2 regions of the Arthrobacter sp. LFS091 genome follow, and region 2 is predicted to be linked to the other one. Evidence: predicted binding sites of a transcription regulator. Region 2 holds the regulator's gene; the other holds the start of a gene.
What was found. The regulator Rex, encoded in region 2, represses fermentation and respiration genes when NADH is low (regulators of the CRP and FNR family bind a similar motif). The targets are predictions, from matches to a motif close to CTTGTGAANNNNTTCACAAG.
Positions count from the first base shown of each region.

Region 1: the regulator Rex is predicted to act here: its motif matches at 4,106-4,125, upstream of ACNQOP_RS02705 (glyceraldehyde-3-phosphate dehydrogenase).

Region 1 covers NZ_JBFPFP010000001.1:575,141-581,268, forward strand. The annotation lists gene def (peptide deformylase) at 1-377, shown strand, start outside; gene ACNQOP_RS02690 (acyltransferase domain-containing protein) at 382-1,209, shown strand; gene ACNQOP_RS02695 (HNH endonuclease family protein) at 1,194-1,994, opposite strand; gene ACNQOP_RS02700 (hypothetical protein) at 2,114-2,323, opposite strand; gene ACNQOP_RS02705 (glyceraldehyde-3-phosphate dehydrogenase) at 2,397-3,884, opposite strand; RNA gene rnpB (RNase P RNA component class A) at 4,148-4,538, opposite strand; gene ACNQOP_RS02715 (YaaA family protein) at 4,596-5,375, shown strand; gene ACNQOP_RS02720 (zinc ribbon domain-containing protein) at 5,388-6,125, opposite strand.
Region 2 covers NZ_JBFPFP010000009.1:102,817-108,944, reverse strand. The annotation lists gene ACNQOP_RS17575 (hypothetical protein) at 1-470, shown strand, start outside; gene ACNQOP_RS17570 (hypothetical protein) at 454-591, opposite strand; gene ACNQOP_RS17565 (hypothetical protein) at 722-1,519, shown strand; gene ACNQOP_RS17560 (redox-sensing transcriptional repressor Rex) at 1,570-2,277, opposite strand; gene ACNQOP_RS17555 (glutaredoxin family protein) at 2,354-2,608, opposite strand; gene ACNQOP_RS17550 (HAD family hydrolase) at 2,748-3,566, shown strand; gene ACNQOP_RS17545 (DUF559 domain-containing protein) at 3,779-4,744, shown strand; gene ACNQOP_RS17540 (30S ribosomal protein bS22) at 4,913-5,011, opposite strand; gene ACNQOP_RS17535 (helix-turn-helix domain-containing protein) at 5,175-5,387, opposite strand; gene ACNQOP_RS17530 (3-deoxy-7-phosphoheptulonate synthase) at 5,527-6,128, opposite strand, start outside.

The DNA.
Region 1 (6,128 bases), on a different contig from region 2:
ACGACGACGTGCCTGAACAGGGCGTCGTGGTCAATCCGGTACTGACGCTCTCCAAAGTCTCCGGCGCGGCACCGGACCCCGACGAACACGTCGAAGGTTGCCTGTCCTTCCCGGGCGAGTACTATCCCTTGCAGCGTGCCGAATGGACCCGCGTCCAGGGCTTCGACGGGGATGGCAAGCCGGTAGACTTCGAGGCTACGGGCTGGTTCGCCCGGATCCTGCAACACGAGTTCGACCACCTCGACGGAAAACTGTACGTGAACCGCTTGATTGACCGGTACTCCAAAAAGGCCATGAAGCAGGCCAAGAAAAACGGTTGGGGTGTTCCTGGCCTGACCTGGATGCCCGGCGTGGACCCCGATCCTTTTGGACACTAAATCCATGGCCACCAGTTCCACAACAGAACTCTTCGAGCTCCTGGACATCTCCGACGACGACGCCGCAGAATGTGCCGCCCTTTTGGCGACGCCACCCAGCGCAGCCGTCCTACGGGCCATCAACTCCCTGCAGGAGCGTCTGGGAACCTTTCCCCGGGACAGCATCCAGGCAATCGACAGTAGCGAGACGAACTGGATCGAGGCCTTGCTTCGTTTCGCCCCGACGGTTCACAGCTACCACGTGGGTCTTGGGATCAGTCCTGCGGTGTCGGCTGCATCTTTGGGTGACGTAGGGTTGCAACTGCGCATTAACCGGCGGGTCCACGGCCGCTTTGGGCTGGATACCTGGAGTTGGCTGACGCTCCACATGGCCGGAAACCTGTTCCGCTTGGGACGTCTGCAATTCCACTTGGTCAGGAATTCCGATGTCGCAGAACAACAGCGTGGTTCCGGGTGGGAGCTTGGCGTTCACATTCCTGAAGACGGGGGCCTGTCCCCCGCCCTGGTTGACGCCAGTTTCACCGAGGCGGGGGGCTTTTTCCCCCGGTATTTTCCGGACAAACCGGCCGACACTGCCACGTGTGACTCGTGGATGCTTGATCCCTACCTGTTAGAGCGGCTTCCGGACAGCAACATAGCTTCCTTCGCACGGCGTTTCACGCTGGACCGCTGCACGGATGCACCCACGGACGCCGTGTACTTTACGTTCCGCCAGCGTGGCCTGCAGGACCTGGACAAGCTTCCCCGCGAAACGTCACTCCAGCGCGTCGTGCTGGAAAGGATCGACGACGGCGGCACCTGGCAACTGGGGCATGGTCACCTGGCGTTGTAGATGGTTGGTTGCTCAGGGCATCCGGAGAGTACCCGCTTCATCGCGTCCTTTTCGGCCGCAGTGACCCAGAGCCTGTAGGCAGTCTTCACCGAAATTTGACGCGCTATGTAGTGGCACCGGAAGTTCTTGTTAGCCGGTAGCCAGGTCGCGGCGTCGCCGGCTCCTTTCTTGACGTTCGCCGGACCATCAGCTGCGATGAGGTTCAGGGGATCGTTGGCCAACGTTTGCCGCTGCTGTGCTGTGAGTTCCTGGGCACCTTTCTGCCAGGCATCGGCCAGGGCCACGACGTGGTCGATCTGGACTGCCGCGCTGGTGTCCTGACCCCTTCGGAACGTCACGTGGGCACCCGTGTAGGGTTCCTCGAAGACTCCCCCGGCAACCTTGCAGGAGGAGCCGGCCGTGAATTCAACGTCCGTAAGATCCCTGTGCAGGATGTCGTTCCTGGTGTCGCATCCATTGTGGTCCACGTCCGCCCAAGCCTGGCCGAAAGCTGCCCTGTCATAGTCAGACTTCGGTGCCCTGCCTTTCACAGGAAGCCGCTCCAAGGCCGTGCTTGCACTTTCGGCAACAACGGGAGCTGCGCCCTTGACCGGTTTCATGAATGTCGCGTCGAAGACGGGCGCCTCGCTGGGGCCCGCTGCCCAGGGATCGGCGACGCCAAACTGGCCGGTGGTGAAGAACCAGGCCAAGCCCGCCACCAGTGCTGTTGCTGCGAAACCCAGAATGACCCAGGCGTGACGCGACCTGCGCCGGGCGCGTTTGTAGGCTGACCAGGTGATGCTCAAGGGACTCCGTCCAGTGGGGGCAGGCAATGTCCTACGAGCGTAGGACAAGGCCCCGACAGCCAGAGCAATATCCACAGTGTGGAGGAGAAGTCACACCGTGACGACGCTGATGTGGGGCTCTATTGCTCCCGCATCACGCGCTGAAGGTCTTCGGTTGCTACTTCGAGCAATGCGCGCAGCTGTTCAACGCGCTGATCCGGGACGTCACCGGCGGCATTGGCTGCGACTGCCTGATCGAGGAGTTTTTGGGCCTGCTTATGGTTGGCCCGCGCAACGTCCAGCGCGTGTTCGAGAGTGGTTTCGTGCTCAAGGGTTGATTCGTTGTCCATGAGCCCATTTTGATCAGGTTTCCCGGCTGTGGCCAGTGACACAGCCGGGAAACCCCTAAATAGTTTTGGTTGCTTAAGCGTCAGCCGTTTCCAGCAACGCGATGGGAGCAATCACGTCCTTGGCGGGGAATGACGGCGGGTTGACTCCGGCCATTTCCTCCATGACGCGGACAACCTGGCATGAGTAGCCGAATTCGTTGTCGTACCAGACGTAGAGAACCAGGTTCTTGTCGTTCGAGATGGTGGCAAGGCCATCAACAATGCCGGCGCGGCGGGAGCCGACGAAGTCCGTGGAAACGACGTCGGGCGAGTCGATGTAGTCGATCTGCTTGCGAAGGTCCGAGTGCAGGGACATCTCACGGAGGAAGTCGTTGACCTCGTCGCGCGTCGTGCCGTTCTCAAGGTTCAGGTTGAGGATGGCCATGGAAACGTCCGGGGTGGGAACGCGGATGGCGTTACCTGTGAGCTTGCCCTGCAGTTCGGGCAGCGCCTTGGCCACAGCCTTGGCAGCACCGGTTTCGGTGATGACCATGTTCAGCGCAGCAGAGCGTCCGCGGCGATCGCCCTTATGGAAGTTATCGATCAGGTTCTGGTCGTTCGTGAACGAGTGGACGGTTTCCACGTGGCCGTGGATGATGCCGAACTTGTCGTTGATGGCCTTCAGCACCGGGGTGATGGCGTTGGTGGTGCAGGACGCCGCGGTGACAATTTTGTCGTCGTCGTTAATGTCCCGGTGGTTGATGCCGTGGACGATGTTCTTGAGCTCGCCCTTGCCCGGAGCCGTGAGCAGTACGCGGGCGACGCCCTTGCTCTGCAGGTGCTGGGAGAGGCCTTCGGCGTCGCGCCAGCGGCCGGTGTTGTCCACGACCAGGGCATCCTTGATGCCGTACGCGGTGTAGTCCACCGTGGCGGGGTTGTCCGAGTAGATCACCTGGACCTGGACGCCGTTGGCCGTGATGGTGTTGGCTTCCTCGTCCACGCGGATGGTGCCCTCGAAGGATCCGTGGACGGAATCGCGGCGCAGCAGGCTTGCGCGCTTGACGAGGTCGTTCTCAGCGCCCTTGCGAACAACGATCGCACGGAGTCGGAGACCGTGGCCCCCACCGGCCTTTTCGATGAGAAGGCGCGCCAGCAGGCGGCCGATCCGGCCGAAGCCGTAAAGGACGACGTCGGTGCTGGTGCGGTCATCAGCGCCGCGCTTGCCAACGACGTCGGCAAGTTCCGCACGCAAGTACTCGTCCAGGGAGGCGCCATTGCCTTCAGCCCGGTACTTCTCCGTCAGACGCGCAATGTCGATCGCAGCAGCACCCAGCTCCAACTCGGACAAAGCGTTGAGCAGGGGTGCGGTTTCTTCGAGCAGGAGCTCGTGGTTGCTCATCCGGCGCGCGAAGCGGTGGGCCTTCAGGATGTTCATGGTGGACTTGTTGATCAAGCTCCGGCCGTGGATGCTGGTGACCACGTTGTTTTCCCGGTACAACCGGCCGATCACCGGAATCATGGCCTCGGCGAGAGCCTCCCGGCCCATCCACTTATCAAGACAAGAATCTGACGTCTGGCTCACAGAACTACCTTCCTTGGGTCAACCACATACGTCCTCGTATGCAGATGGCAGCGGCCGCCCGGAGTAGTCCTGCGGCACATGCGCCGGCGGGCTTCGGTCCACCCACAGCGCCTTGAACGAGAGCAAAGAAAATCCGCCGGCTGCGAACGCAGTCCCGGCGGCAGAACATCTACGTTCAGTACCTATTCTAGGGCGGAAGGACCGGGCGCAGGACTTTCGGAGGCGTGAAATCACTCACACGCAGTGTTTGCGCTGGTCATAAATGGATGGGTCGACCGATACGCCGGGTTCTGTCATCACTTCCGTTACCGGAAAGTGAGTAGCGGCCATCCATCTACGAACGCCGTTGCCGACGCCCTCCAGCAGCCTACCCGGACACTCGGGCGGGCAGCCCTCAAACGTGTCCTGTCTGGCCTTGCTCCGGGTGGGGTTTACCTAGCCTCCCCGGTCACCCAGGGAGCTGGTGGTCTCTTACACCACCGTTTCACCCTTACCTGCTGCCCCATGATGCAAGCATCACCGGGCGCAGGCGGTCTGTTCTCTGTGGCACTGGCCTGCGGGTTACCCCGAGTGGGCGTTACCCACCACCCTGCCCTGCGGAGCCCGGACGTTCCTCGAGCCACTTTCGTGACGCGCGACCGCCTGGTCGACCCATCCGCCATAAAGTCTACCGGCGTCGGGAGCTTGGAAAGTCCGGCGTAATATCGACTGGTGCTGATTCTGCTTCCGCCTTCCGAAGGCAAGACCCCTGCCACCAAAGGTCCCGCGATCAATTGGGAGTCGCTGAGTTTCCCCGAGTTGAACCAGTACCGCGCCACGGTTCTTGAGTCCTTGGGGACCGTGAGCGCGCATGAGGATGCCCTTGCGCTGCTGGGCGTCGGCGCTTCCTTGCGCGACGACGTCGAACGTAATACCCGGCTGCATGCCGAACCGGCTGCCCCGGCGCACCAGGTGTATTCCGGCGTTCTTTACGACGCCTTGGGCTATAAGAGCATGACCGCAACCCAACGGCGCAAAGCCACCGAATCCATCCTGGTGATCTCCGCTTTGTGGGGCGCCATCGGTTTTGGGGACCAAGTGCCCGCCTATCGGCTGTCCATGGGAACTGCACTGCCCGACGTCGGACGCCTCGCCTCCTACTGGAAGCCGCAGCTTAACGCCGTCCTCGCCAAACGGGCTGAAGGCGAACTGGTGGTGGATTGCCGGTCGAGCACCTACGCGGCTGCCTGGGCTCCCCCCGCCGCCCAGACAGTAAACGTCAACGTTTTCAGTGAGGCAAACGGCAAACGGACGGTGGTCAGCCACTTCGCCAAGCACACCCGGGGTGAACTGGCCCGGCACCTTCTGACACGGCGCGGCAAGGCGCCGGCCACGCCGGCACAACTGGCCAAGGCAGCCAGCGAAATGTGGATCACGGAATTGGTGGAGGGCACGGCCCGCAAGCCGCACGCACTCAACATCATCCTGGCTGGCCAAGTTGGGCCCAACTAGGGTCGGTCCGGCCTAGTTCCACTCTGCCGAACGGACCAGGATTACTCCCGAGTCCGGGCAGAAGACAATGTCGTCCTCTGCAGCAGCCTTGACTTCCGCGAGGTCCCCCGGGCTGAGCATCATGCCGGACCCTTCGGATTTGCCATGGAACAACCGAGCGGCGCCCACTCCCCGCTTGGCAATGGTCTTCTCGTAGATTGCCAGGAGCCCGGCGTCCAGGGACTCTGCAAAAGCGGCCCGCTGTCCACGAACGACGGTCTCTTCGGCGGCAATTTCGGCTATGGCCTCATCGAGCTCCGCGCGGATGCTGCCAAAGGAACCTTGAATGTCATCAACGATCGCCTGCTGGGCGGTCTGGCGTTCGCGAAGGGTGTCCAAGCGCTCAAGGATCTCCAGCTCGACGTCCTCAAGGTCGGAGCGGCGCTTGTTCAGCGAGGCAATGTCGCTCTGAAGCGCCACCAGGTCCTTGGACAGGCCCGTACCGCTGTTGAGCCTGGCTTCGTCGCGTTCGATGCGCGTAGCCACCTGTTCCACATCAGCCTCGGCCCGACGCAATTCCGCCTCGGCATCGTGCACGGCGACCTTGGCCGCTCCCAGTTCACCGTTGGCCACGTTCAGGGCGTCGGTGAGGTCGGTGATGCGTGGATCCGTCTCCAGGACGCGGCGACGGCCGGCCAACGACTTGAGCTTGGCATCGAGCCCCTGCAGTTCAAGCAATTTGTATTGTTCTGCCGGTGCTGCTTTCGCCACGCT
Region 2 (6,128 bases):
GCCCACGCAATTTCAACGACGTCATGCCGCAGGGCGGCTTCTCGGGAATGTTCAAGACGCAGGGCCTTCCCACGGAGTTGAAGGTTTCCTACTTCATCTGGGTGATCTCCGGACTCCTGGGCCTGCTGTTTGGACTCATCGGATTCTTCGCCGTCATCGCAGCTTTCGCTTTTGCACCGGCGTTCGCCGCGATCGCACTGGTCCTGCTCCTGCTGGCCCTCGCTGTTGCAGCTGCCCAAGTAATCCTTGCCATGAAGATGAAGGAAGGCAAGGAGTGGGCGCGGCTCGCCTTGACCATCGTGGCCGCCGTTTCACTGTTGCTCGCCATCTTCGGAGCGGCCAACGGTGGAGGTTCCGGCATGGGCCTGGGCGGTAACTGGTTCGGCTTCCTGGTCAGCGCAGTCGCCGTCGTCTTGATGTGGCTGCCCAACTCGCAGCTCTGGTTCAAGGCAGTCAAGGGCCAGGTCTAGCGTCCACGCCAGTTACGTCGTCGGGCTCTACCGACGTGAAGGCCGCGGTGTAATCCCTCCGGATTCCCGCGGCCTTCATCATGAAGGCGTAAGCCCACATGATGATTTTCGCCGTAGCCATGGAATTCCTGCGTGTGTTTGGCTATAGCGTCAGACCCGGGATGTACGGTGGAAACAGAACCACGCTGGGGGCAGGGTCATTTTGCTGATCCCGGCGGCCGAACCAGCAGTCGAACAAGCAAAGGAATGCCATGAGCAACCCTCCCTACCCGCCGTCGAACCCGGGTGACGCCAACCAGCCTGAGCAGGCCAGCTCTCAGCCGTCCGCACCTCAGTACGGCCAGCAGTCCCCGCCTTCTGCACCGCAGTACGGGCAGCAGGCACCGCAGTACGGCCAACAGTCCCCGCCTTCTGCACCGCAGTACGGGCAGCAGTCCCCGCCCGCCGCGCCGCAGTACGGGCAGCAGTCGCCCCAGTATGGCCAGCAGGCCTCCCCGTACGGCCAAGCCCCGTCCGCGCCCCAGTATGGCCAGGACACCAACTGGCCGAGCCAGCAGCCCGGCCCCACTACGGTTCCGCCGATGGTCAACTACGCCTTCTGGATGATCATCGCAGCCGGCGTCCTCTCAGCCATCAGCTCGCTGCTCCTTGCCACCACCGGTGCTGACGCCTTCATCAACGCCATGAACCAGCAGGCTGCGCAGCAGGGCACCGACCTTCCCGCAGGCTCCATGGAGGGTATGCGGGGCGTCATCTCCGTGAGCGCCATCGTTGGCGCCATCATCTCCCTGGGCCTCTACGCGCTGGTGGGCTTCAACGTCCGTAAGGGCAAGAACTGGGCAAGGATCCTGGGCACCGTATTCGCCGCCATCTCAGTCCTCGGCCTGACCAGCCTCTTCCAGTTCGGCCCCACCTACGGCGTGCTGCAGCTCGTGGTGATCCTGCTGGGTGTGGCAGCAATCGTCATGCTGTACCTGCCGGCGTCGGCTCCTTATTTCCGGAAGCCCCAGCCGTTCGGCAACCCGTACCAGACTCCGTACGGCCGCTAAACCGGCGGGCCCTTCAAAAGGCAACCCAGCGGGCGTAGACCCGGCGAAGGCTAAACAGCCTGGCCCGGTGTCTGCGCCCGTTGTGCGTGGTAAGCCAGGATTTGAAGCTCCGTGGCCATGTCCACCTTGCGGAGGTTGACGTGCGGCGGGACCTGCAGCAGCACCGGAGCGAAACTGAGGATGCTTCGGATTCCAGCGGCGATCACGCGGTCGCAGACTGCCTGCGCCACTGTGGCCGGCAACGCGAGCACCACCATGTTCGTGTGCGTACGCTCCAGCACCCGCTCCAACTCGGCTGAGTCGCTGACCCGCAACCAGCCCACCTCGTTGCCGATCACCATAGGGTCGGCGTCAAAGATAGCGACAACGTCGAAACCCCTGGACTCGAAGCCGCCGTACCGGGCCAACGCCTTGCCGAGGTTACCGGCACCGACGATCGCGACCTTCCAGTCATGGGTCAAACCCAAGGCCGCGGCGATGTGACGGCTCAAGTATTGGACCTCGTAGCCCACGCCGCGGGTGCCATACGAGCCGACGTAGGAGAGGTCTTTGCGAAGAGTGGATGAACTCACGCCGGAGGCTTCGGCGAGGGCTTCGGATGAAACCCGCTCCACGCCTTCTGCCAGCAAAGAGTTGAGCGCACGCAAATAGAGAGTCATCCGGGCCACAGCCGCGGGTGGGATCTGCTTGGCGGCAGGTTCGTTGTCCTCGGAAGTTGCTTCCGCGGACGGTTCCAGCGCAGTCACGGTATTCTCCATTGCATCGCTTTGTTGTTCCACTCTATGACCCCCGGGCGGGCTCAACCAAAGCGATTACTTACGGGTAACGGCACCCTCAGCCCTCCAGGGCTTTCTTCAAGGTACGGGTCAGCCGTTCCTCGTCGATCTTCCAAAAATCCCGCTGCACACCGTCAACAAGGACCACGGGAATCTCCTCCGCGAAGCGCTCCCGCAGCTGCGGATCGCCGTCGATACTCTGTTCTTTCCACTCCAGGCCGAGGCTTGCGGTGACACGCTCGACGGCGGCACGCGCCTCCGTGCAGAGGTGGCAGTCAGCTTTGGTGAGGAGGACGACGTCGGGAGTAGCCATGGGATAACGGTAACCTCCCCACCAACCCTCACTCACATCCCACCCCCTTCAACCCAACCCTCACTCACATCCCACCCCACCGGAGCGTGTGCCAGTGCGCCAACAGCGAGGTGTACCAGTGATTGACTAGACTCAAGTCATGCCCGAGGAGAAGAACGCCGCTGTCGCCGCAGCTGCCAAAGCGCAGAAGCACACCGGCGAAGCTGCTTTCTTCGACGTCGACAACACGTTGATGAAGGGTGCCAGCCTCTTCCATGTGGCCCGAAAGATGTATGAACGCAAGGCGTTCACCTTGCCGCAGGCTGCTGGTTTTGCTTGGAAGCAGTTCAAGTTCGTGCTGCGCGGCGAGAACATGGAAGACGTTCACGCAGTAAGGGATTCCGCACTCACTCTTGCGGCAGGCATCACTGTTGATGACATTAAAGCCTTGGGCGAAGAGGTCTACGACGAGATGATCGAGTCGCGGATCTGGCCGGGAACCAAGGCTCTGGCTGAACAGCACCTCAGAGTGGGCCGCAAAGTCTGGCTGGTAACGGCAACGCCGATCGAGGTGGCCACCGTAATCTCAACCCGCTTGGGCTTGACGGGCGCGCTGGGTACTGTCGGCGAAGTGCACGACGGCATGTACACGGGGAAGCTCGTGGGCGACATCCTGCACGGACCCGCTAAAGCAGTCGCGGTCCAGCTGGTCGCCGACCGCGAGGGTTTGGACCTGGACCACTGCTGGGCGTACAGCGATTCTGCCAACGACATCCCGCTGCTGACCATGGTGGGGCACCCCGTCGTCATTAACCCCGACGCGAAGCTGCGTCGGCACGCCCGCGACAACAATTGGCCCGTCTACGACTTCCGCTCCGGCCGCCGTGCCGCAACTCTCGGGCTCAAAGCAGCTACGGTGGGCGGCGCGATCTATGGTTTGTGGCGGGGCTTCTCCAGGTTCCGCGGCCCCCGCATCTGATCCTCGCTCACATCCCACCCCTTTCAAACCAACCCTCGCTCACATCCCACCCCCTTCAAACCAACCCTCGCTCACATCCCACCCCCTTCAGGCCAACCCACGCTCACATCCCACCCCCTTCAAACTAACCCTCGCTCACATCCCCAGGACGTGGTCCCCGTCCCTGTGGATAACTTCTGCAGCTCCAGCGGGATCTGGGTCAGAATGCCGGTATGCAGATTCCCATACCCGTGCCCTCCAAGCTGGCATCCGCCCCGTTTACACTTTCGGAGGCCAAGGCCGCCGGCCTCGCCCATCCACAGCTCTGGAAACGCGTCAGTATCGAGGCTGTGAGCAAGGGCATATACCGGCCGAAGGACTGGGCCTTTGATCTGGAATCGGCTGCTCGCTCGCTCTCGGCCGTGAGCCCTGGCGCTTGGATCTCACATGTCACTGCCGCCAAGATCCACGGATTTTCACTCCCACCTTGGCTGTCAGATTCCAATGAGCTGCATCTGAGCAAGCCGCGGAATCTGCCTGCGGTGCGGCGAAAAGGCGTTACCGGCCACACAGTTGTGGTCTCGGAAGGCGAAATAGAGCTCAGTCACGGCATGTGGATCAGTACACGCTCCAGGACCTGGTTGGACTTGGCCCGAACGCTTCCGCTGAATGAACTGGTCAGCGTTGGCGACGAACTCATTCGCATCCCCAGGCCCGAATTTGAGCAAAGGGACGCGCCGTTCACGACCATCCACGAACTACGCACCATGGTGGATCGCCACAAGAACCTGCAGGGCGTTGTCCGTGCGAGGGAAGCACTGGATCTGATGCGGGTCGGTGCCGACTCGGCGCCGGAGACTGCGCTCCGTCTGGCTATGTTCGATGCTGGGCTTCCCGACCCGGAACTACAGGTGCGGCTCTACGTCAACGATCCTTTCTCGCCTTCAGCCGACCTCGGCTACCGCGAGCGTCGGGTCGCTATCCAGTACGACGGCGGTCATCACCTCGCGCAGGAACAGATCCTCAGTGATCGGCGAAGGGACAAGGCATTCGAGGCAGCGGGGTGGACGGTGCTCATCTTCGGTAAGTCGGACCTCGCGGACAACTTCGCGAATGCCACCCGCCAGATCAAAAGAGCCCTAAGAAACGGCTGGGTAGACCCATCGGTCCGGGCGGGCTTCGCGCGGCCTCACGCGTGAGAGAGGGTCCGGGAGGAAACAGGCGGGACGTGAGCGAGCGTCCAGGGGAAACAGCCGGAACGTGAGAGAGCGTCTAGGGGAAACAGGCGGGACGTGAGCGAGCGTCCGGGGCGCAAAAATGCCCGCCACCTCGAAAGGCAACGGGCATTCACGCTTGATGAAGTATCTCTACTTCTTATTGCGGCGCTGGTGGCGGGTCTTGCGAAGCAGCTTGCGGTGCTTCTTCTTGGCCATACGCTTGCGACGCTTCTTAATAACTGAACCCACGAAAGTTCCTTACAAACTAGAAGGTCCTGTCTGTTGGAACGGATCCGCGGAAGCAGACAGTACAACTGACAGATTCTTACATTGACGTAAAACGTTCCTTAACAGAGTACCGCTTCAAAGGGGCACCCCGTGACCACGGTCCGTGGGGCGGACTGCGGCAGCCTCAGGCGGTCTCGGATTGCCCGTCCACGACAGCACCCTTAAGGTACTGGGATACGGCCTCTTCCGGAACCCGGAACGAACGCCCGAACCTGACGGCGGGCATTTCGCCTGAGTGAACCAGGCGATACACGGTCATTTTGGAAACACGCAAGACGTCGGCCACTTCAGCCACCGTCATGAAACGCGCATTCGAGAAGTTAGTCTCCGCGGACATTTCCCATATTCCTTTGCTCTCAGACAGTAGGACACCCCCAGTAGAACGGTGTGCCGATGCTGAGCCATCCAACAACCATGTGCTAGATACTCTAGAGGCTGATGGGGCCAATGTGAAAGCATTTCCGGAAAGTGGGACCCTACTCCCCCGATGCCACCCGGCGCTTCCGGGCCGAGGCTGCGAGCTGCTCCAACACCGAGGCAGTAACGTCCCACTCCATGCAGGCGTCGGTGACACTCTGGCCGTAGACGAGTTCCTGCTCTCCGGCCAACTGCTTGGCCGTATCCAGGTTCTGCGCCCCACCGACAAGGAAGCTCTCCAGCATCACACCCGCAACAGGCGAAGAAGACCCGGTTTCCAGCTGCGCACCGATTTCGAGTGCAACCTCAGCCTGCCGGTGGTGGCTCTTGCCGCTGTTGGCGTGTGAAGCGTCCACGATGAGGCGCGGGTTGAGTCCCTTGGCGGCGAGCTTGGCCGAGGCCGCTGCGACGTCGTCGGCAGAGTAGTTGGGGCCCTTGCGTCCACCGCGCAGGATCACGTGGGTATCGGGGTTACCGGACGTAGCCACCAAAGCCGCGCGGCCGTCGTCGTCGATTCCCAGGAAAGCCTGCTCAGCGGCAGATGCACCGCACGCGTCGATGGCTACCTGGAGGTCGCCGTCGGTCCCGTTCTTGAAGCCAATGGGCATGGACAGGCCGGACGCCAACTGGCGGTGGATCTGGCTTTCGGTGGTGCGCGCAC